DNA from 3 places in the Leminorella richardii genome. Region 2 is predicted to be linked to each of the others. Evidence: predicted binding sites of a transcription regulator. Region 2 holds the regulator's gene; each other region holds the start of a gene.

Region 1 (8,072 bases), 1.9 Mb from region 2:
GGTACCGGAAAGCGAATCTCCATCAAGGATACCCGCGGTATTATCGACGCCATCCTGAGCGGTGAGATCGAGAACGCCGAGACGATTACGCTGCCAATCTTCGATCTGGCCGTGCCTAAGGCTCTGCCGGGCGTTGATCCTGCAATCCTCGATCCGCGCGACACCTACGCCTCTCTGGAACAGTGGCAGGAAAAGGCCGAGAAGCTGGCCGGGCTGTTTGTCGACAACTTTGATAAGTATACCGACACCGCGGCGGGTGCGGCGCTGGTCAAGGCAGGGCCTCAGCTGAAGAAATAGCGTGTGCTGAAATCGTGAAAAAGGCGCCTCTACGGCGCCTTTCTTCTTTTTGATGGAACAGAATTTGATGGAACAGAAATCGTCAAAAAGCTATTCGTCGCTCTCTTTCCACTCATAGAGGAAAACTTTCACGCTTAGCCCCCCACGCTCGCTATTCCCCATCACGATTTCACCGTCGTGGCCGTCTACAATGCGCTTCAAAATAGACAGCCCTAGTCCGGTTCCGCTAATGCTGCGGGCGCTGTCGCCGCGCACAAAAGGGCGAAAAAGCGTTTCCAGCTGATCTCTGGGAATACCTGGGCCATCGTCCTCAACGCGAAACCAGACTCTACCAAACTCTCGGCCACTGCTGAGCTTAATCCAGCCGTTGCCGTAGCGAGAGGCGTTGACGATAAGGTTAACGATAGCCCGCTTGATGGACAGCGGATGAACGTCCGAAATCAGCTCCCCGTCAAACAGCGCCGTTTCGATGTGCTGTTCCAAACCGCTCGCCGAGACAACTTCAGCCAAAATGGTGTTGATATCACAGGGCTCAGTCTGCTGTTCCTGACCGGTGCGAAGGTAGTCAATAAACTGCTCAATGATGGCGTTGCACTCTTCAATATCCTTATTGATAGACTCTGCCAGATAGCCCTCTTTTTCTTCCATCATCTCGGTGGCTAAGCGAATGCGCGTCAGCGGCGTTCGCAGGTCGTGACTCACGCCCGCCATCAGCAGCGCTCGGTCTTTATCCAACTGCTCAACGCCGGACGCCATGCGGTTAAACGCTCGAGTAACCGAGCGCACCTCCGAAGCACCGTACTCCCGCAGCGGCGGAGGAATGGTTCCTGTCCCTACCTGCTGAGCGGCATACTCCAAATCGGCCAGCGGTCGGTTTTGAATGCGAATAAACAGCCACGCGCCGCCGATTACCATCAAAATAATGGCGAGCGTATAGCGAAACAGCGGGGCAAACTCCCCTTGGCGAATTTCGGTCAGCGGAACCCGCACCCAGATTTCGGGAGAAAGCTCGGTTTTCAGCCATACGACCGGGGAATGGTTCCCTAGCTGAATGCGAACTTCTGTTGGGCTACCGAGCTGCTGCTTCATCTGGCGGCTCAGGAAGTCATAGCGCTGCGCCCAGCGCAGGCCGCTCTCTTCCGCAGAGGCGTCCGTGTGTAGCGAAATTCCCAGCTCGCGGTACATTTCCATCTGAAACTGGGGGGGAATGACCAGATAGGAACCGTCCTCCAGCTTTAGGCGGTCGGTCATCAACATGCGGACCTCATAGGCCAGCACCTTGTTAAACTGCTGAATACTGGGCAGGATGGCGAAGTTCAACACCACAAAGTAAGTCGTCACCAGGCTGATAAACAGCAGGGTGACGATTAACAGCAGCGTCCGTGCAACCGAACTTCGGGGTGGGAACCGCCAAAAACTCATGCCGCGCTACCGTCCGGCACAAAGACGTAGCCTAACCCCCATACGGTCTGAATATAGCGGGGATGGGCAGCGTCCTCTTCCACCATGCGGCGCAGGCGAGAGATCTGTACGTCAATAGAGCGCTCCATAGCGCTGTACTCACGGCCTCGTGCCAGATTCATCAGCTTATCGCGAGACAGCGGTTCACGCGGGTGGCTAACTAGCGCCTTCAGTACGGCAAACTCCCCGCTGGTCAGCGGCATCGGCTCGTCGTCCTTAAACATTTCCCGCGTGCCCAGGTTCAGCCTGAACTTGCCAAACGCAATCACCGCCTCTTCCTGAGACGGCGCGCCGGGCAGTTCACTGGCCTGACGGCGAAGCACAGCGCGAATGCGCGCTAAAAGCTCTCTCGGGTTAAACGGCTTGGGAATATAGTCGTCGGCGCCAATTTCTAACCCCACGATGCGATCCACTTCTTCTCCCTTCGCCGTCACCATAATGATCGGGATAGGGTTGCTTTGGCTGCGCAGGCGCCGACAGATAGAAAGGCCGTCTTCCCCCGGCAGCATCAGGTCAAGCACCATCAGATGGAATGACTCACGGGTCAACAGGCGATCCATTTGCTCGGCATTCGCTACGCCGCGCACCTGAAAACCCTGCTCCGTAAGATAGCGCTCCAGTAAACCGCGTAAGCGCATGTCGTCATCAACGACCAGAATCTTGTGATTCTCTTGCATCATTTCACCCCAATAGTTTTTCGCTTAATCGCTTAACGTTATGAATACGTTAGCTGAGACACCGCAATCTTTATAACGCACGCTGAAAAAATGTTACAAAGAATAAAGTTCGTCAATTACTGTCAGACGGCTCGCCTTCCGAGGCGTCATCAAACGGCCGATAGCGGATATCCAGAATCCAGTAAGTTGCCCTGCCGCTCGGCGTCTCCACGCTGATTTCATCATCAACTCTCTTACCCAGAAGCGCTCGGGCGACTGGGGAATCAATAGAGATCCACTTTTTAAACGGCTCAAACTCGTCGGGACCGACCAGCCGGAACACGTTAACGTCGCCATCTTCGTTTTCAACCTTCACCCAGGCACCAAAAAACACGCGCCCTTCCTGCTGAGGGCTAGGGTCAACTATCTTCAGCACTTCCAGTCGCTTGGTTAAAAAGCGCACCCGCCGATCGATTTCACGCAGCCGCTTCTTACCGTAAATATATTCCGCGTTTTCAGAGCGATCGCCGAGCGCAGCGGCCTCTGATACTGCCTGCGTCACTCTGGGGCGCTCTTCTCGCCACAGGTACTTAAGCTCAGCGTCCAGCGCCATCCAGCCCTGACGCGTAATGTAATGACTTTTTGCCATTGGATTCCCTGCGCGACAATTTCTTTCAAATTGTAGCGTAACTCTTGAAAATTGACCCGATGCGTCGCAGCGCTAGGCATAAAATTCCGTCTATCTTATCGCTATTTAGCCCGTTTTCATCCGGTTTATCGCTAAATAATGCGAACTATAAAGCAAAACGCCTATAGTTTGTCTCAACAGGGCTGGTGCTGCCCCTGAAAGGGAAAACCAACGCATCCTCCCCTTGAAGAATGACGAGTATATCTGGAATTTTTACTCAGTAATCCGTATAACGGACTCATTTTTTCACACTACAGCGTACAGGCTTTATGAATAATCGATTGAGTCACACGATTGCCGCTGAGCTTCAGGTCAGGCCCGAACAGGTTTTATCCACCATTAACCTTTTGGATGAAGGCAACACCGTTCCCTTTATCGCCCGCTACCGTAAGGAAGTCACCGGAGGTCTGGACGATACCCAGCTCCGTCAGCTGGAAACCCGGCTGGTCTATCTGCGTGAGCTTGAAGCCCGCCGCCAGACGATCCTTAGCTCCATTGAAGAACAGGGCAAACTGACGCCAGAACTCAGTCAGGCGATTAACAGCACCCTCAATAAAACCGAGCTGGAAGATCTCTACCTGCCCTATAAGCCTAAGCGCAGAACGCGCGGACAAATCGCCATTGAGGCAGGCCTTGAGCCGCTGGCCGACGGCCTCTGGCAAGACCCACAGCAGGATCCCGAACAGGCCGCTCTGCCCTACGTCAGCGAAGAGAAAGGCGTCGCCGACACCAAGGCCGCCCTAGACGGCGCTCGCTACATTCTGATGGAGCGCTTCTCAGAAGATGCCACTCTGCTGGCAAAAGTGCGTGACTACCTGTCGAGAAACGCCTATCTGACCTCCCGCGTGATAGAGGGCAAAGAGGAAGAAGGCGCGAAGTTCCGCGACTACTTTGCCCATCAGGAACCCATCAGTACTACGCCGTCTCACCGCGCGCTGGCGATGTTCCGCGGCCGCAACGAGGGCATTCTAAACCTGTCGTTGAACGCCGATCCTCATCACGATGAGCCACCGCGGGAAAGCCACTGTGAGCAAATCATTGCCGATCACCTCAACCTCCGACTGAACAACGCCCCGGCTGACGGCTGGCGTAAAGCCGTCGTCAGCTGGACTTGGCGCATCAAAGTGCTGATGCACATGGAAACTGAGCTGATGGGCAACCTGCGCGAAAAGGCAGAGGAAGAAGCGATTAACGTTTTCGCCCGCAACGTGCACGACCTGATGATGGCCGCACCCGCAGGCCTGCGCGCCACGATGGGACTGGATCCAGGGCTGCGAACCGGCGTGAAGGTAGCCGTTGTCGATGCGACCGGCAAGCTAGTAGCGACTGACACCATCTATCCCCACACTGGGCAGACCGCTAAGGCTGCGGCAGCAGTGGCAGCGCTCTGTATCAAACACGGCGTTGAACTGGTAGCTATCGGTAACGGTACCGCGTCCAGAGAAACCGAACGCTTCTATCTTGACGTTCAGCGCCAGTATCCTGAGGTTAAAGGCCAGAAGGTGATCGTCAGCGAAGCGGGGGCATCGGTTTATTCGGCTTCTGAGCTGGCTGCCGCTGAGTTCCCGAATCTGGACGTTTCTCTGCGCGGTGCGGTGTCCATTGCCCGACGCCTACAGGATCCGCTGGCTGAGCTGGTGAAAATCGATCCCAAATCTATCGGCGTCGGCCAGTACCAGCACGACGTGAGCCAAACCCTGCTGGCGCGTAAGCTAGATGCCGTTGTTGAAGACTGTGTAAACGCCGTTGGCGTTGACCTGAACACCGCTTCGGTACCGCTGCTGACCCGCGTTGCCGGCCTAAGCCGCGCTATTGCACAAAACGTTGTTGACTGGCGGGACGCTAACGGCAAGTTCAGCAACCGCGAGCAGCTGCTCAAAGTGAGCCGACTGGGGCCGAAAGCCTTTGAGCAGTGCGCGGGCTTCCTGCGCATTAACCACGGCGATAACCCGCTGGACGCCTCAACGGTTCACCCTGAAAGCTACCCGGTCGTTGAGCGGATCCTAACCGCTACGCACAAGACCCTGCGCGACCTGATGGGTAACCCGGACGCGCTGCGGGGCTTAAACGCCCGCGACTTTATCGATGAGCGCGTAGGGCTGCCAACGGTTAACGATATCCTTAAAGAATTGGAAAAGCCCGGGCGCGACCCACGTCCTGAGTTTAAAACCGCCAGCTTCGCCGAAGGTGTCGAAACCCTTGACGACCTGAAAGTAGAAATGATTCTGGAAGGCACCGTCACTAACGTCACCAACTTCGGCGCGTTTGTCGATATCGGTGTCCATCAAGATGGACTTGTTCACATTTCTTCTCTGGCAGACAAATACGTCGAGGATCCGCATAAAGTGGTGAAAACCGGCGATATCGTCAAAGTCAAAGTGATGGAAGTCGATCTGGCCCGCAAGCGCATCGCGCTGTCAATGCGGCTGGACGAACAGCCGGGAGAAGGCGGCGGTCGTAGAACATCCTCTTCGGAACGGGAAAAGTCGCCGCGCCCGGCGCAGGGTTCACGCGGTAAACCCGCCGCTTCCACCAGTAACAACAGCGCAATGGGCGATGCGCTCGCAGCGGCGTTTGGAAAAATAAAGCGCTAGTGCTTTGCTTACCGCCTCTTTGTCCTTTCCGTAACTCGGGCAAAGAGGCGGCTATCTTCAGCTCTCCTCTTGCACGTTTCTAGTTACATTTTGTATTTAATAGATATCAGAATATGGAGCCATTTCTATTTAACATCTTCGGAACGTCAGCAACCGTATATAAAAATAATCAAGGAAAGTGAATATTAACGCCCCCCTTCAAGCCTGTTTTTTTATTTAGGCTGCTAAAAATAAAACTGCGGTATTTCGGCAAGTTACGTGCACTCTTTCCCCTATCACCATTCTCTCGTTAGCGCAGATATTCTCTGACGCCAAAATCGCGCTGGCTCGCTAGCTCAATAATATGTTCACATTGATTTAACAACCGATTTTTCTTCCGTGATGGTGCTAGACAAACGGCGTAATAATTATTTACGCTTAGCCGACAGTGTGTCATTGTGTACGATAATCATTATTACTAACATTAACGCAGTGAGTATAAAACGCGTACAACTTCGCCGTTTATTAATGAAAGCGACGAGGGATTACCGTTTACTGCCACACTTTATTCTGTGAAGTCGAGTATTGTCGTCAATCATGAGTTTAGGTTAAAGAATACGCTATGACACCGCTACAGGCTCAGCACTCATACAAAATCGTTGGTTTTACGCCAAGCATCAACCCCGCGTATCGTCAAAAGCTACTCTCGTTAGGCATGCTCCCTGGCTCCGTGTTCAAAGTGATCCGTATCGCCCCGTTAGGCGATCCCATCCAGATAGAAACCCCGCGAGTCTGCTTAATGCTTCGCAGAAAAGATTTGAATTTGATCAGGCTCAGCCCTGCGGACTGAGTCTCTGGCCGTGGCTCCCTGCGGCCTCATTTAACATCATCGTCTTTTCGCCGTTGGTTAACACATGAAACAACTTACTATCGGGTTAATCGGTAACCCAAACTCAGGTAAAACCACGCTGTTCAATCAGCTAACCGGCTCGCGCCAGCGCGTAGGAAACTGGGCCGGCGTTACCGTTGAGCGTAAAGAAGGTCATTTTAAAACCGAAGGACATCAGGCCTCTCTGGTTGACTTGCCGGGAACCTATTCTCTGACCACTGTCTCAGCTCAGGCCTCTCTTGACGAGCAAATCGCCTGTCACTATATCCTGAGCGGTGAAGCCGATCTGATCCTCAACGTTGTTGATGCCTCCAACCTTGAGCGCAGCCTCTATCTAACCCTGCAAATTCTTGAGCTGGGCATTCCCTGTATCGTTGCGCTAAACATGCTCGATATTGCCCGCAATCAGCATATCGACATCGATATTAACGCCCTGTCCGACAAACTTGGCTGCCCGGTGATCCCCCTAGTTTCAACGAGAGGCCGTGGCTTAAAAGAGCTAAAAGAAGCTATCGACTTACGCCAGCCCAATCGCCACGCTTCCCTAACCAGTTACCCAGAAGAGGTTGAAGTACAGGCCGCACGTCTGGCGGAAAGAATGCCGGATAGGCTTTCTGCTCAGGAAAAGCGCTGGCTGGCGCTACAAATGCTGGAAGGGGATATCTATAGCCGCTCGCTGGCGGGGGAAGCAGAGTCACTTCTGCCTGAAGCAAGTGACGCCCTGCAAAGGCAGTTCCAAGAGGATCCTGGACTTATTATTGCCGATACCCGCTATCAGGCGATCGCTGAAGTCTGCCATGACGTTCATAATCTCAGCCAGGCCACGCCGAGCAGGCTAACTCAACAGTTGGACAAAGTCGTCCTCAACCGCTGGCTGGGGCTACCGATCTTCCTGTTCGTTATGTATCTGATGTTTGTGCTAGCCATCAATATCGGCGGCGCGCTACAGCCGCTGTTTGACGTTGGATCTTCCGCTATCTTTATTTCCGGCATTCAGTGGCTTGGTCACACCCTCAGCTTCCCGGATTGGCTGACGATATTTCTCGCTCAGGGCATTGGTGGCGGTATCAATACCGTTCTGCCGCTGGTTCCTCAAATCGGCCTGATGTACCTGTTTTTGGCCTTTTTGGAGGACTCCGGCTACATGGCCCGAGCGGCGTTTGTCATGGACAAGCTGATGTACGCTTTAGGGCTCCCCGGCAAATCGTTCGTGCCGCTTATCGTCGGCTTTGGCTGCAACGTGCCCTCCGTAATGGGTGCTCGCACGCTTGACGCTCCTCGCGAGCGTATAATGACCATCCTGATGGCGCCCTTTATGTCCTGCGGCGCCCGGCTGGCTATTTTTGCGGTCTTCTCTGCGGCGTTCTTTGGCAAAGACGGCGCGCTGATTGTCTTCTCCCTCTACATTTTAGGCATTACCGTTGCCATCCTGACTGGGCTGATGCTCAAGTACACCATCATGCGCGGCGAAGCAACGCCGTTTATTATGGAACTGCCGGTCTACCACG
Region 2 (8,072 bases):
TGTGGTAGTCATCAATCACAGAAAACTCCTTAAAAGCGCGTTTTGATTACGCCACAAAATACGCCGGTCTCTTTACGCCTTGGCAGCACAGATTAACGATGCCAAGGCGTCCTAACGATGCTATATTACGGAAGACATTGTCTTAAATATTGACTTAAAGGTGTAACGCAACTATGGCAACCGTAGGCATTTTCTTTGGTAGCGACACGGGCAATACGGAAAATATTGCCAAGATGATTCAAAAACAGCTGGGAGCTGACGTCGCTGAGATTCACGACATCGCCAAGAGCAGCAAAGAAGACATCGAACGTTTTAACACACTGCTGCTCGGCATTCCCACGTGGTATTACGGTGAAGCACAGTGCGACTGGGACGACTTCTTCCCAACGCTGGAAGAGATCGACTTTGAAGGCAAGATAGTTGCGATATTCGGCTGCGGCGATCAGGAAGACTATGCAGAGTACTTCTGTGACGCAATGGGCACGATCCGCGACATCATTGAACCTCGCGGCGCCACCATCGTCGGCAACTGGCCTTCTGCCAGCTATCATTTTGAAGCCTCTAAAGGTTTGGCTGATGACAACCACTTTATTGGCCTTGCCATCGACGAAGACCGTCAGCCAGAATTAACCGCTGAGCGCGTTAATGCTTGGGTAAAGCAGATTGTCGAAGAAATGAACCTTGCCTGATTTCCTTTCACTCACTCTCTTTATTGCGAAATAAAAACGCAATTATTCCCGAGTTCCCCAATAGAATAATCATCCTTTTCCGTTAAGGATGGTTATTCATACTTTTATTCTTAAAATTGAATTACTCAATAAAAGTTGAAACACCCTATAATTCACAGGGTGAATTATGACTTTTCAGCTAAAAATTTTTTCAACCTGTGAGCAAGTGCAAAATCAATTTATCGAAGTGTTGATACACTGGTTTTATATATTTCTTAACCTGTTCTATTCTAATTAACACAGAAAGTGTGGAAATAAAAAAACGCCTTGGCGACATTTTTGAGGAAATAATCAAGACGACAATCTATATTTATACTTTCATTCACTCAGGCCATGGAAAGACGAGAGAGAACGCAGTCTCTTTGGGGCTTGAGCGTGAATACTTAGCTATTTATAACACAAATAAGAAAGCTTGACCTGAAAGGATTAAGCCGGGAACAGCAGCTTGGAAAATGGGAGGTATATATCGATCGCTAACGTCACTGTTAATCGAACACAGTCCGATTTATAACAGCATGTATATAGACTTAATTGCTGTCTTTGGCTGGAAACTTTATTTTTAGGGTAACAGTAGTTCTACTTTCTATTCTATTTTTCTTATCGTTTCATTGAAAATGAGGAGGAGCGCTTATGCGCAGCATAGCGTCTCATATTATATGGCTCGCACTCGCTATTCTTGGTGCCTGTGGGCTTGCTATTATTGCCTTAAATAATGGCGAAAAGGTGAATGCCCTCTGGATTGTGGTCGTTGCCGTTTCCGTCTATTTAATTGCCTATCGCTACTACAGTAAGTTTATTGCGGACAAGGTATTAACGCTTGACGCTACGCGTATGACGCCAGCCTACCGCCACAATGACGGTTTGGACTACGTCCCCACCAACAAGTATGTGCTATACGGCCACCACTTCGCCGCTATCGCTGGTGCTGGCCCGCTGGTTGGCCCAGTGCTTGCCGCCCAGATGGGCTACCTACCCGGCATGATCTGGATCCTGGCCGGTGTGGTTCTGGCTGGTGCCGTACAGGACTTTATGGTGCTGTTTGTCTCCACGCGCCGCGACGGTCGCTCTCTCGGTGACCTTGTCAAGGCTGAGTTGGGCCAGGTTCCTGGCATTATTGCCCTGTTCGGCGCGTTCATGATCATGATTATTATTCTGGCCGTACTGGCTCTTATCGTGGTCAAGGCGCTGATCAACAGTCCATGGGGCTTCTTTACCGTAGCTATCACCATTCCTATTGCGCTGTTTATGGGGGTTTATACCCGCTACATTCGACCAGGAAAAATTGGTGAAGTGTCCATCATCGGCTTTGTGTTGCTTATGCTGGCCATCATCTACGGTGGTGAAGTTGCCAAGAGCCCGTCTATCGCCCCCTACTTTACGCTGGACGGCGTAGAGCTGACCTGGGCGCTGATTATCTACGGCGGCATCGCCTCTGTTCTTCCTGTTTGGCTGCTGCTCGCCCCTCGCGACTACCTGTCTACGTTCCTGAAGATCGGTACCATCGTTGGTCTGGCTATCGGCATCGTCTTTATCGCTCCGTCGCTGGAAATGCCGGCAACCACACAGTTTATCGACGGTACTGGGCCGGTATGGGCAGGAAACCTGTTCCCATTCCTGTTCATCACCATCGCCTGTGGCGCGATCTCTGGCTTCCACGCCCTGATTTCTTCAGGTACTACGCCTAAGATGCTGGAAAACGAGTCTCACGCTCGCTTTATCGGCTATGGCGGCATGCTGATGGAATCTTTCGTTGCCATTATGGCGCTGATCGCCGCATGCGTTATCGATCCAGGCGTCTACTTCGCCATGAACAGCCCGCTGGCGGTTCTTGGTCCAACAGTAGACTCTGCCGCTCAGGTGGTTAGCTCTTGGGGCTTTACTGTTACCCCTGAGATTCTGACCCAGTACGCTAAAGACGTCGGCGAAGCCTCTATCGTCTCCCGTGCGGGCGGAGCACCAACGCTGGCTGTCGGCATGGCGCACATCCTGAGTCAGATTACCGGCCCGTCCATGATGGCCTTCTGGTACCACTTCGCCATTCTGTTCGAAGCGCTGTTTATCCTGACGGCCGTTGACGCAGGCACCCGCGCAGGTCGCTTTATGCTGCAAGACCTGATGGGCACCTTCGTTCCCGCTATGAGACGCACTGACTCCTTCGTCGCTAACATTACCGCTACAGGTCTGTGTGTAGCCGCCTGGGGTTACTTCCTCTATCAAGGCGTCGTCGATCCTCTTGGCGGCATCAACACCCTGTGGCCTCTGTTCGGTATTGCAAACCAGATGCTGGCAGCGATTGCCCTCACGCTGTGTGCTGTCGTACTGTTCAAGATGAAGCGGGAAAAATATGCCTGGGTTGCCGTACTGCCAACTATCTTCCTGCTGGTTTGTACGCTGACCGCTGGCTGGCAGAAGGTGTTTGACGCCAACCCGCGCGTTGGCTTCCTGGCGCTGGCCAAGAAGTATCAGGCATCGCTGGACAAGGGTGAAATTCTGGCCCCGGCCAAGTCTCTTGACCAGATGAGCGCGCTGATCTTCAATAACCAGCTTGATGCAGGGCTGACCGTGCTGTTTATGCTGATAACGGTGAGCATCGTGGTGTTTGGCCTTCGCACTGCCTTCCAGGCCAGAGCGAACTCTAAGCCAACCGCCAACGAAGTACCCTACGAGCCGTTACCAAGTTCTGCAACACAAAGCTAATCGTTGATGTACACTAAAAGCAGCCGCAGTTCATTTTTGCGGCTGCTTTCTTAACGATAAAAGGCAACGCTATGTTTGAAGATTTAGCCAAAGTAGGACGCTATCTCGGCCAGGCTGCTCGTCTGATGGTAGGCGTACCTGACTATGATACTTATGTGCAGCACATGCGCCTGACCCATCCCGAACAGGAAGTTATGACGTACGAAGAGTTCTTTCGCGAACGTCAAGAAGCGCGCTACGGCGCCGGTGGCGGGCGCTGCTGTTAATCCGTTAAGATTTTTCTACGCTGAGGTAACACAACCGCAATGACCAGCCACACTCCCCTTCCGGTAACTATTCTGACTGGCTTTTTAGGCTCGGGTAAAACCACGTTAATTAACCACCTGTTGAAACACTACCCTGACGAAAAGCTCGCTATTGTAGAAAACGAGTTTGGCGCAGTCGGTATTGACGGCGGTTTACTTGAGCGAGGCGGTGATATTGAAGTTATTGAGCTGACCAACGGCTGTGTATGCTGTAGCGTCCGAGGTGAATTGACGGAGGCATTGAAAAGCCTGCTGACTCAGCGAGATGCTGGAACCCTTTCCTTTGAGCGTCTGTTACTAGAAACGACGGGCCTTGCCGACCCAGCGCCGATCGTACAAACCTTTTTTGTTGACGACCAGCTGAGAGAGCGTCTGATGCTGGATGCCGTTATCACTCTGGTTGATGCAGAACACGCGCAAAAACAGCTTAGTGAACACCGAGTTGCCGTTTCTCAGGTTGGGTTTGCTGACCGTCTGATCCTGACTAAGCTCGACCGCATAGATGAAGAGGCCAAGCAGCTTCTACTGGAGCGTCTTCGCACCATCAATGGAAAAGCCATTGTCTGTGAAGCCCAAGGGGGCAAACTGGAAAAAGAAGCCTGGATTGGTATTGAAGCCTTTAATCTGGACGAGAACTTCCCCCTTAACGCAACCTTTTCTCCAACATTAAAGAACAGCACCACGCCGCTGCGTTTTCATCCCATTCCTTCTTCAAACACCTCGACTGCACGCTCGTGGAACGACGACATTTCGTCTCACGTCTTTGAGGCGGGAGAGGTGAACGTGAAGCTTATCGGCGCCTTTATGGAAAACGCCATTGAACAACACGGCAACGATATGCTGCGCTACAAGGGCATTCTGGCCATTGCCGGAGAACCGCGTCGCCTTATCGTTCAGGGTGTACATCGCGTTGTTGGGTTTGACTACGGCAGCGAATGGCGGCCAGATGAGGCGCGCAGCACTAAACTGGTTATCATCGGTAGACGTTTGCCCTTAGAGGCATTAGAACAGGCGTTTAAAGCCTGCTCAACTGAAAATCAAGCCAGCGTTCAAGCACCTTAAGTCGATTTTTGTATGAGAAGCTCGGTTGCAACACACGATTCAGCGCCTGATTTAACGTTAGAGTCAATGAATCAGTGATGAAACCTATTGATACTATCGGTTTTTCCAACGCTTTCGAAAGATTTTCATTTAGCGTCTCAGGCTCTATAATGATACATTATACTTTAATTAAGTATCCGCCGGCTGTAGCACGACGCCTCGATTAGGACAATTCGAATGACTGATAACAATACCGCACTGAAGAAAGCAGGACTCAAAGTAACGCTTCCTCGCCTTAAGATTCTGGAAATTCTTCAGGAGCCCGAGAACCATCACGTCAGCGCCGAAGACCTCTACAAAAGGCTGATCGATATGGGCGAAGAGATTGGTTTAGCGACGGTCTATCGCGTATTAAACCAGTTTGATGACGCCGGAATAGTGACTCGCCACAGCTTTGAAGGCGGAAAGTCCGTTTTTGAACTGACGCAAAAGCATCACCACGATCACCTTATCTGCTTGGACTGCGGTAAAGTCATTGAATTCAGCGATGAGTTTATTGAACAGCGACAGCATGAGATTTCTGAAAAGTACAACATCAAGCTGACCAACCACAGCCTTTATCTGTACGGTAAATGCAGCAGCGGCGACTGTCGTAAAGACGAAACAGCTCACAACCCCAAAGCTTAATCACACCCTTTTCTACAAACCACCTGCTTTAGCGGGTGGTCACCCGTTTAGTCTTCTTCCCTATTCCTACTCGTCTCTTTCGGCAATCTGCCGATTGACGTGACTTTGCCTGTCTTATTCACCGCTTTAATAGGCAATTTGGTTTACACTCAACGCAAAAAAACAGCGCAGGTTTATCACCTGCGCTGCTTATCAATACGACTGTTGGCGTTTTATCTGGCATGTTGAAACGCCTTCAAGACCAACTCATTAGAACTGGTATTTCACACCCAAATTAACCGACGTATCGCTGTAGCCGTGATTTCCCACCTGCTGTGCAACGTTAGACCACAGAGCAACGTTCTTGCTCAACTGCCCTTCCGTACCCAGCTTCAGTTCACCCACATTGCGGCTGCCCGCCTGATTCAGACGGCTTCCGTTCATCACTACGCCCGGCTCTTTGCTGTTGTACAGCCAGTTGGCTTCAGCATAAACGGTAAACTGTGCGGCTTTTTCACTTGCCGGAGCGGTGACGCCATCTCGGGATAGCTTAAAACCTAAGCGGGTTTGTAGGTTATCGTGCCCATCGCTTTGGATGCGCGTGCCGTTCTTCTCCCAGTGCGTGTCAGCCTTCAGACCGTTCCAGGTCAGTTGCCCCTGCGGGGTGATAAAGACCGACGAAATGTCGCTCTGGTAGATCGGCATCCGATAGCCCATCTCTACTGACGCGCTGTAGCCCTTAATGCTGTAGGTTTCCGGGGACATCTCTTCACCGTTGACCGATGCATCCAGCCAGCTGTAGTTGACCCAGCTGTCCACATATGCGCCGTTCAGCGTGTTGGCATTTTGATACCACGTGCCGTACAGGCCGGCGTTGTAGCCCTTCACATTGCCTTTAGACGAATAGCCGCTCACCGTTGAATGAGTATTGGTTTGCGCTCTGCCGTACCCGACCATGACGCCAAGACCCAGTCGGCTTTCGTTGCCGAGGTCAAGGCCCATAATTTCACCGCCGCCCTGCACCACATAGCGATTGGTCTGGTTGCGCAGCTGCCCTGAACTGTCGCGAAAACGCGTGTGGGAACCCACCTGACGCAGCCACATGCTGGAGTTCTCCGCACGACCTTCGCGATCTTCCAGACGCAGGTTAAACAGGGTGTTTGCCGCTGCGATGTTCCCCATATAGCTTCCCGCTTCAGGGCGGTAAACCGGGGTTTTCTTGTCTGCTGGCGCAGGTGCCGGATCTTCCCCACCCGGCGTCGGCTCAGGCGTTGGAGTTGGCTCTGGTGTTGGAGTTGGTTCCGGCTCCGGAGGTGGCTCAGGGATCAGCTCAGAACGCAAGAACCAGCCGCCGTTGTCTTTATGCAGGAAGTACTCGAACGCACCGCCAATGGCACGACCGTCTAGGGTAAACTCTCCATCGTCAGACTGGCCGCTGACGCTAACCACTTCGATACCCTGAGTGGTCACGGCTCCAGCGCCGTTGACATTGGTCACGCGGATCTTGCTCTCTCCCGAATAGTCACCGTTAATCAGCAGCTTATCCGTAAGTGAATCGTCGTCTTCCAGAACGGTATTCAGCGCAAAAGTACCGCCATAGCCAACGTAGTCGCCGTTGATGGTTAAGGTTTTAAAACCGCTGCCGTCCTCCGGAGAAGAAAACGCTACCGTGCCCCGGTTTATCAAACTGCTAACCGTTGAGCTGCCGTTCATGTTCCATACGCTGTTTTCATCAATATCCAACAGGTTAATTCTAGAGAAGGCTGTGGTCAGATCGGAGCCATTGCGCAGCGCCACGCGAAGATCGCGATCGCTCTGTTGAGTATTGAGCAGAATATTCCCTGTCATTCGCGACCCATCAAGAGACACGGACACTTTATCGGCAAGCTGGCGGTTAGTGTTGGTATTGTTAAGCGTGATGTCGCCTACCAGCTCTGCTCCGTTCGTCAGGCTGACGTCAAGCGTCGAATTACGGTGATTCACCGAGTTAGCCTTATCAAGATTGATATTGCCGTTCATCAGTGAGTTGTTTAGCGTCACGCCCAGTTTGGTTTCCTGCGTACCTCGGGACTGCAGAGACGAAAAGAGGATATTGCCGTTAATGGTACTCCCTTCGCGGATGTCCAGCGTCGACTGGTCGCTGATACTGTTCGTGCTGTTGTCAGCAATATAAATCGCTACGTTATCCCGACCGCCGACCAGCGTCGTGCCCTGCACGTTCAGATCCAGATTGCCGTTCTGATTGCGCACGGCGTAGCCGTCCTGCGCCTCAATGTAGCTGTCTTTAATCGTCATGGCGCTTTCGCCGCCGCGGAAATTAAAGTTGACCCCGTGGCTGTCGCTTCCGGTCAAAAATAGTCGGCTGCCCTCAAGATATGCCGTTGCGCCATTTTCTACGTTCATTCCCAACGAACGAGTACCGGAAATTTCAGCCATCACGCCGCGGGCGTTGATTTCAGAACCTAACTCTTTCGCCCACAGCCCGGTAGACTTATCGCCCGTTGAGGTCAGGGTCATTCCATAAATATCGACAATGGAGTTTGCCGCTGCTGCCATCACGCCAGTGCTGTTCTCTCCTGACTGGTTTATTTTTACACCGATAGCGTCAACAGTAGTGTTTACTTGATTGGTATAG
Region 3 (8,072 bases), 1.4 Mb from region 2:
GGCTATATCGTGCCGTCCAAGAGCACTAACGGTAAGTCTGTCGTTACGGTGTTCGACAACGGTGACGCACGCGGTATGGAGCAGCCTGCACTGCCAACGATGAAGTATTCTCGCGGCGTAGAGTTCGTGGTTGATGAGAAAAACATGACGGTGTATCAGTCGTGGGAGTACGGCAAAGAGCGGGGCTTTGAGTGGTATAGCCCGATCACTTCTGTCACGCAGTACCGCCCAGAAACCAAGACCATGTTTATGTACTCGGCAACGGCAGGCATGACAGGAACCGAGCCGCTGGTCTCTGTACTGAACGAGGTGAAGGATGGGACTCAGGACGTCATGCTGGAGCTGAAAGTGCGCAGCAATCGTCCAACCATGCTGGGCTACCGTTCGTCTATCGTTGACCCGACGCTGATGTTTAAGAAGTAGTTTCATGAAGTTTTTACATAAGCACTAATAATACCTCTGAGTCATGCCATTTCAGCGGGGAGTCTGTTCCGGACCCCGCTGTTTTTTTGTTTGAAAACGACGTCTCTTTTTCAGCTATGCTTAGATGACTAAGGTGCTTTTTCACATAAGTACTTTATTCGCCCTGCTGTGGGTGATAACGTATGCCGGTTCCTTGTCGTACAGGCTGATTTACGCTGTGCCGGATACTTAGATGGATTTAATGGATACCGTTTTTGGGAGTAGATATGTCTTCTGTTAAGCAAAAATCATGGGTTCGTTTTTTTGCCCCCCTGCTGATGCTGGGTTTAGTTTTTCAACTGACCGCCTGTGGTGACAATGAGCCGGAGCAGCGTAAAGCCTTCAGCGAATTCCTACAGACTAAGATTGTCGACGGCACTAAAGTTCGCCTGCCAGGTTTGACCGACGAGCAGAAAAAAGCCTTCGGCAACTATGCCAAAGATTACGAAGTGCTGACCGGGTTCACTAACGACCTCAACGGTGCCTTCTCTAACTCAATGCAAAGCTCTATGAACGAGCTGAGAACGTTGAACAGCATGAAGGCGATGGTAGATAACCGCGCCAAGGTAGAAAAAGCGCAGACTGAAACTCGCGCCGCTCAAACCAAGCTGGACGAGATTATCAAGAAGACTGCTGACAGCTATGCCGCAGTGAAGATGCCAGAAGATCTGAAAGCCGTTTACGACAAGGCCTATGCCAAAGTTGTTACTCAGCAGGGTTCTCTGGCGAAAGAAACGCTGACGCTGCTGGACGAGACTTTCGGTGAGGTTCTGAAAATTTCTGACTTCCTGAGCGCTCAGGGTAACAAGATTGAATACAGCGGCCACATGGTTCAGTTTACTGAGCAAAAGGCGCTGGATGAGTTCAACAAAATGAACGGCGAACTGCAAACCAAGCAGCAAAAACTGCTGGAAGTTGCGCGTAAGATTTCACAGCTGATGTAATCTTAAACGTTACTAAAACAAGGCCGCTTTAGCGGCCTTGTTTATTATAAGAGCACAATCGAAGGGAGCGACGCCATGAAACAGTATGCAGATGGAAAAGCGCTGATTGAACAGATTCAGAGCTGCTATCAGCGGTTTATTGCCGAGTTTGATGACGTTGCCAATGAGGTTTCAGATCTTAGAGTCGAGGGCGTAGACAAGACGCCAAGGGAGATGCTGTCCTACCAGCTTGGCTGGATAACCTCACTTCTGAACTGGGAGAGCGAGGAACAGGCTGGGCGAGTTGCCGCCGTTCCGTCAGCGGATTTCAAATGGAATCAGCTGGGGGCGCTGTATCAGCTGTTTTATCTGCAGTACGGATCGTTAACGCTGAACGAGCAAAAAGAGTGCCTGAATCAGCAGGTTAGCGCGTTGACGGACTGGCTCGAAACGCTATCTGACGACGTGCTGTTTGAGCCGGGCAAACGAAACTGGGCGACAACCAAAGCTATGTGGCCGGTGTATAAGTGGGTTCATATCAATTCTGTTGCGCCTTTTACCAACTTTCGGGCGAAAATCCGCAAGTGGAAAAAGGTCGCGTTGAAATAAAAAACGCCTTGAAAAGCAAACGGCTATTTAGCCAGCCTTGACTCCCACCAGACGGCGTTCCATCTCTTCAATCTTTCCCGTCAGGATCCGCATCTGCATGTTTTTACTCCAGCTGGCCGAGAGCCCTGGCGCCGATAGCAGAGCTCTATAGCGCTCTTCGTCGAACGGTGCGTGGAAGGCAATCGAAATAGCCTCGGCGACGGAAATATCGCTGTTACGGCTGACCCGCTCCAGCGGCGCGTCTGGCGTCACTTTTCCTCCAGCCAGCACACGGTAAAGCCAGCCGCAGAGGCCGCTGTCCTGCATCAGACGAGCAAAGCCATCAATGGCGCAGTGGTCGTTGAGCTTATAGCAGGGAGAGCGTGGTTGGGTAACCTGAATCAGCGCCCCGCTCCAGCGGAAAACGTCGCCGATGTGGACGTTTTCTTCCGTCAGCCCTAGGGTTGAAATATTCTCCCCAAACAGCGGTGCGGCGAACTGTTCCGCCTGTTGAGGAAAGCGCGTTTGCCAATAGGCGTAATGCTCGCGAGGGTAGTGGCACAGCGCCCGATCGGCTCCGCCGTGGTGACGCTTTTCAGCCTGTTCGTCGCCCTCAAAGCCGAGCGACGTTAGCGTTAACTCACCGTCAACGGCCAGCTTGGCGATGGCGCTGGGAGCGAAATTCTCATAGGAACGAATAGCGCCAATAAAGACATTGGGGGAGTGCATGGTGTGCGGCCTTGGCTAAACGGGAGATGCCGTTAGCATAGCGGCGATGGTGCAGGTGGTCTAGTGGGGATAAAAGAGCCGCCTTAGAGAGGCGGCTATCGGCACAGAGTGTTGCTGCTAACTTACGCCTTCTTCACAAAGCAGGCTTTCAGCATCACGCTAGTGTTGTCGATTTTGCAGTCAATCTCGTGGTCGCCGTCAACCAGGCGGATCGGCTTGCTCTTGCTGCCGACTTTCAGCACGGTGGAGGAGCCTTTCAGCTTCAGGTCTTTAATCAGCGTCACGCAGTCGCCGTCGACCAGCACGTTGCCGTTGCTGTCTTTTACAATGCGCTCATCGCTGTCTGCCGCTGGCTGCTCGTTGGGGTTCCACTCGTGGGCGCAATCGGGGCAGATCAGCATCGCACCGTCCGGGTAGGTGTTTTCTGACGCGCACAGCGGACAGGCTGGAATAGAGTTCATGATTTTTCCCTAAAAATAGCTAATTAAAAGAGTGAAGGCGGCATCCTAGCATAAACCGGTGATTTTATCACCCGTTTGAGACGGAGTGGCGCGCTAGACAAGCCTCCCTGTTTCTAGAGTGAACAGTGCGTATCTATTTTTCTTCGCTAAAAACGACAAGAGAAGACAGAAAAAGCGTTACTTTCGAGAGGATGAAAAGAAAATGAAAGGCAATTGGGAGTAAGTGGAGGTTTTTATCAGAGCGGTAGCGAAGGGTTCACTACCGCTCTGCGAAATTGGGCTAGCGTGATGAATTACTTCTTCACGTCGGCGAAGCGCTTGGCGGCTTCGTCCCAGTTCACTACGTCCCAGAAGGCTTTGATATAGTCTGGGCGGCGGTTCTGGTACTTCAGATAGTAGGCGTGTTCCCAAACGTCAAGACCGACGATGGGGTAGCCGGACGCGCCGGAGAAGTTTTCACCCATCAGCGGGCTGTCTTGGTTAGCGGTAGAAACTACGGCCAGCTTGCCGTCTTGATAAACCAGCCAGGCCCAGCCGGAGCCAAAACGGGTAGTCGCAGCCTGCTCGAATTTCGCTTTAAACTCGTCAACGCTGCCGAAGTCGCGTTCGATAGCGGCCTTCAGGTCACCAGTAAGCTGAGTGCCTAGCTTTAATCCTTTCCAGAACAGGCTGTGGTTAGCGTGACCACCGGCGTTGTTTCTTAGAATGGCGCGCTTTTCTGCTGGAATGCGGTCTAACTGAGCAATCAGGTCTTCGGCGGAAAGATTTTTCAGCTCATCGGGCAGGCTTTCCAACGCTGCGTTGGCATTGTTAACATAGGCCTGATGGTGTTTGCTGTGGTGAATTTCCATCGTCTGCTTGTCAAAGTGTGGCTCTAGGGCATCGTAAGCATAGGGTAGGGGCGGCAGCGTATAACTCATCTCATACTCCTTAAAATAGGTGGCTTGGCCGCGGTAATTCATGGATAAACGGCCGATTTTTTCTCTATCGCGTCTGAGTATAGCATTGATCTTAAATTGATTATCATTATCGTTTGTATGGGTAATTCCTATCGATGGGAGACTTTCTCCTTAATTACAGGTAAAGTCTTTAGTTAAATAAATGTCAACGCGCTGTTGCATTAGCATTTAGCAGAATGAACCGTTATTAAGGAAGCAAAAGCATGAGCAGTATCCGCATTGTTTCACCGGAAGAGGTGGGCAAAAACCCTACGGCGATCCCGCCGCTCCTGTTTGCCAACCTGAAAAGCCTTTACACTCGCCGCGCTGAGCGTATGCGCCAGCTGGCGAAAGAGAGTCCGTTGGGAGGCTACCTGACGTTTGCTGCGACCGTTGTGGACGCTCAGGATAAGGCGCGTCACGATCACCCGCTGACAGTGGACTTAACCGACGTGCTGAAAAATGCTTCCGACAGGCCACCGCTGGCGACGGATACCTACCCGAGAAGCGAGCACTGGCAAACGCTGCTGCTGTCTATTATTGCCGAGCTGATGCCCGATGCACCGGAACACGTTGTCCCGGTGCTGGAATCGCTGCAAAAGATGAGCGCTAAGGAGCGGGAGGCTTTAGCCACTGCGCTACTGGCGGGTGAATATGGCAAAGTCGGCAGCGATAAAGCCCCGTTCCTGTGGGCTGCTCTTTCTCTTTACTGGGCGCAGATGGCCAGTCAGATCCCCGGTAAGGCGCGTACAGAATATGGTGAAGGTCGGCATTTCTGCCCAGTTTGCGGCAGCGCACCGGTAGCGAGTTTAGTTCACATCGGTACTGATGCAGGCCTTCGCTACCTGCACTGTAGTCTGTGTGAAAGCGAGTGGCACATGGTGCGCGTGAAGTGCAGTAACTGTGAGCAGGGCGGTAGCCTTAACTACTGGTCACTGGACTCAGAAAAGGCGGCAGTAAAAGCGGAGAGCTGTAGCGACTGCGGCAGCTATCTAAAAATTCTGTATCAGGAGCAAGATCAGTACGTTGAGCCGGTTGCTGACGATCTGGCATCGCTGGTGCTGGATGCGAAAGTCGAAGAAGAGGGCTTTGCCCGAAGCAGCATTAACCCGTTTATGTTCCCATCGGGGGAATAATCGGTTTCTTCGAAGCCATAACGAAGGCATAACGTAGAAAGGCGCAGTGAGCACTGCGCCTTTTTTATTACTCTTATGCCGCCACAATAATCCGCTGAGGGTGGGTGTATACCGTTGCTCGCCCTGGCTTGCTGAAGCCGACCAGCGTCAGGTTACACTTTTCGGCAACCTCTACCGCCAGCGTGGTGGCAGCCGAGACGGCAAACAGGATCTCTACACCGCACATCGCCGCCTTTTGCACCATTTCATAGCTTGCTCTGCTTGAAACAAGCACCGCTCCGTCCGTCCAGCCCGCTTTGGCTCTAACGCCCAACAGTTTATCCAGCGCCACGTGGCGGCCGACGTCTTCGCGCCCGCCGAGCATTTTTCCTTCAGGGGAAACCCAGCCTGCCGCGTGAGTACAGCCAGTCAACTGCCCAACCAGCTGTACGTCATTGAGGCCGGGAAGTGCGCTATCCAGCAGGCCAAGATTAAAGGTTTGTGTGAATGGCAAAGTTGGAATAGGCCGCAAAACCTCTACCAGCTGCTCTACGCCACACACGCCGCAGCCTGTGCGCCCGGCCATAGCTCTGCGGCGCTCTTTAAGTCCGGCAAATCGGCGGCTGGAAAGCTCAACGTTAACCTCAATTCCGCTACATCCGACGTTAACGTCGATGCCGTAAATATCGCTGACAGATTCCACAATCCCTTCGGCTAAAGAAAAGCCAACGGCGAACTCGTCTAGCTCTTTTGGCGTTGCCATCATAACAACGTGAGAAATACCGTTGTACACCAGCGCAACGGGGACTTCCTGCGCCACCCAGTCCTGTTCTGGGGTTGCCAGAGAGTTATGCCTGCGGACAGTCAGCGATTTTACGCCCACTATGGATGATGACCTGTCGTTTTTATCGGATGTTTTACTGTTCACGAAATAGACCTTGAGATGAGAGCGACGCAGTAGATGCTATTTTAACATTAACATCGGGTGCACAAAGGATGTAAAAATAGCCAACATTACGTTAATTTTTGTAACATTCTCGACATAGATCAATGTTGAGATCTTTTTATATTCGTATAATGAGACTGTCTTTAACTTGACCATATTATTACTTGATTTGTTAGTTTTTAAGTTTCTGGGCGTGACTAAATTGAAAAACGCTCACTTTGGCGAGATTTTCTACCAATTACGAGTGGTAACAAACGGTCTTTATAACAGATAGACTTACGGGCGAATTGGTATACATAGTATACAGAGCAATGTAGCAGTTAAATAAGAAGGAGAAAACCATGCAGGTCAGCAGAAGGCAGTTTTTCCGAATCTGCGCTGGCGGTATGGCAGGTACAACGGCGGCGGTTCTGGGGTTCACTCCAGGCGCTGCGTTGGCGGAGACGCGCAGCTACAAGCTGCTGCGCGCCAGCGAAACCCGCAATACCTGTACCTACTGTTCGGTGGGATGTGGGCTGTTAATGTACAGCATGGGGGACGGCGCCAAGAACGCCAGAGCCAGCATTTTTCATATCGAAGGCGACCCGGATCATCCGGTAAGCCGCGGCGCGCTTTGCCCGAAAGGGGCAGGGCTTATTGATTACGTCAACAGCGACAGTCGCCTCAAGTACCCTGAGTATCGCGCTCCGGGTTCTGACAAGTGGCAGCGCATTAGCTGGGACGACGCTTTCGGGCGCATTGCCAAGCTGATGAAGGCTGACCGCGACGCCAACTTCCAGGAGAAGAATGCTGACGGCGTGACCGTCAACCGCTGGCTGACCACAGGTCTGCTGGCTGCATCGGCTTCCAGTAACGAAAATGGTTTATTAACGCAGAAATTTTCGCGGGCGCTCGGCATGCTCGCAGTAGACAACCAGGCGCGCGTCTGACACGGACCAACGGTAGCAAGTCTTGCTCCAACATTTGGTCGCGGTGCGATGACCAACCACTGGGTGGATATTAAAAACGCCAACCTGGTTATTGTTATGGGCGGTAACGCCGCTGAAGCTCACCCTGTCGGTTTCCGCTGGGCGATGGAAGCGAAAATCCATAACAACGCCAAACTTATTGTTATCGATCCGCGCTTTACCCGCACGGCGTCTGTGGCTGATTTCTATACGCCATTGCGCTCAGGGACCGACATTGCCTTCCTGTCGGGCGTGATTCGCTACCTGATGGCGAACAACAAAGTTAACGCGGAATACGTCAAGTACTATACCAACGCCACGCTGCTGGTAAGGGACGACTTCGTCTTTGAAGACGGCCTGTTCAGCGGTTATGACGCCGACAAACGCCAGTACGACAAAACAACCTGGAACTATCAGGTTGATGAAAACGGCTTTGCCAAGCGCGACATGACCATGACCGACCCGCGCTGTGTGTGGAACCTGCTTAAGCAGCACGTCGAACGCTATACGCCGGAAGTGGTCAGCAACGTATGCGGTACGCCGCAGGAAGACTTTATCAAAGTCTGTGAGCTGATTGCTGAAACCAGCGCGGTGGATAAAACCACCTCGTTCCTGTACGCACTGGGATGGACGCAGCACTCCGTAGGCGCCCAGAACATCCGTACCATGGCCATGATCCAGCTGCTGCTGGGCAACATGGGTATGGCGGGCGGCGGCGTTAACGCCCTGCGCGGTCACTCCAACATTCAGGGCTTAACCGATCTCGGTCTGCTGTCGCAGTCTTTGCCGGGCTATATGACTCTGCCGTCAGAAAAGCAGGCAACGCTGCAAACCTATCTGGATGCGAATACGCCGAAGAAAGGGCTGGCCAATCAGGTTAACTACTGGGGCAACTACCCGAAATTCTTTATCAGCATGATGAAGAGTTTTTACGGTGACAAAGCCCAGAAAGACAACGACTGG

The links. Region 2 encodes Fur, which represses iron uptake genes when iron is present. Its sites were predicted from a motif close to ATAATAATGAGAACNACTATCAA; they were not measured.
Region 1: the regulator Fur is predicted to act here: its motif matches at 6,138-6,160, upstream of feoA (ferrous iron transporter A).
Region 3: the regulator Fur is predicted to act here: its motif matches at 4,180-4,202, upstream of sodA (superoxide dismutase [Mn]).

Annotation. Positions count from the first base shown of each region.
Region 1 is NZ_LS483470.1:259,530-267,601, reverse strand. Features, by position in the region: gene pckA (phosphoenolpyruvate carboxykinase (ATP)) at 1-297, shown strand, start outside; gene envZ (two-component system sensor histidine kinase EnvZ) at 388-1,719, opposite strand; gene ompR (osmolarity response regulator transcription factor OmpR) at 1,716-2,435, opposite strand; gene greB (transcription elongation factor GreB) at 2,548-3,063, opposite strand; gene DQM29_RS01190 (Tex family protein) at 3,372-5,696, shown strand; gene feoA (ferrous iron transporter A) at 6,298-6,525, shown strand; gene feoB (Fe(2+) transporter permease subunit FeoB) at 6,590-8,072, shown strand, end outside.
Region 2 is NZ_LS483470.1:2,342,809-2,350,880, forward strand. Features, by position in the region: gene eamB (cysteine/O-acetylserine transporter) at 1-8, shown strand, start outside; gene fldA (flavodoxin FldA) at 174-689, shown strand; gene DQM29_RS10750 (carbon starvation CstA family protein) at 1,359-3,425, shown strand; gene DQM29_RS10755 (YbdD/YjiX family protein) at 3,497-3,691, shown strand; gene DQM29_RS10760 (CobW family GTP-binding protein) at 3,731-4,792, shown strand; gene fur (ferric iron uptake transcriptional regulator) at 5,009-5,458, shown strand; gene DQM29_RS10770 (autotransporter family protein) at 5,708-8,072, opposite strand, start outside.
Region 3 is NZ_LS483470.1:3,727,954-3,736,025, reverse strand. Features, by position in the region: gene DQM29_RS16940 (aryl-sulfate sulfotransferase) at 1-423, shown strand, start outside; gene DQM29_RS16935 (DUF3053 family protein) at 690-1,406, shown strand; gene DQM29_RS16930 (ClbS/DfsB family four-helix bundle protein) at 1,482-1,994, shown strand; gene yiiM (6-hydroxyaminopurine reductase) at 2,022-2,702, opposite strand; gene DQM29_RS16920 (zinc ribbon domain-containing protein YjdM) at 2,825-3,163, opposite strand; gene sodA (superoxide dismutase [Mn]) at 3,457-4,083, opposite strand; gene fdhE (formate dehydrogenase accessory protein FdhE) at 4,326-5,237, shown strand; gene fdhD (formate dehydrogenase accessory sulfurtransferase FdhD) at 5,311-6,102, opposite strand; gene fdnG (formate dehydrogenase-N subunit alpha) at 6,504-8,072, shown strand, end outside.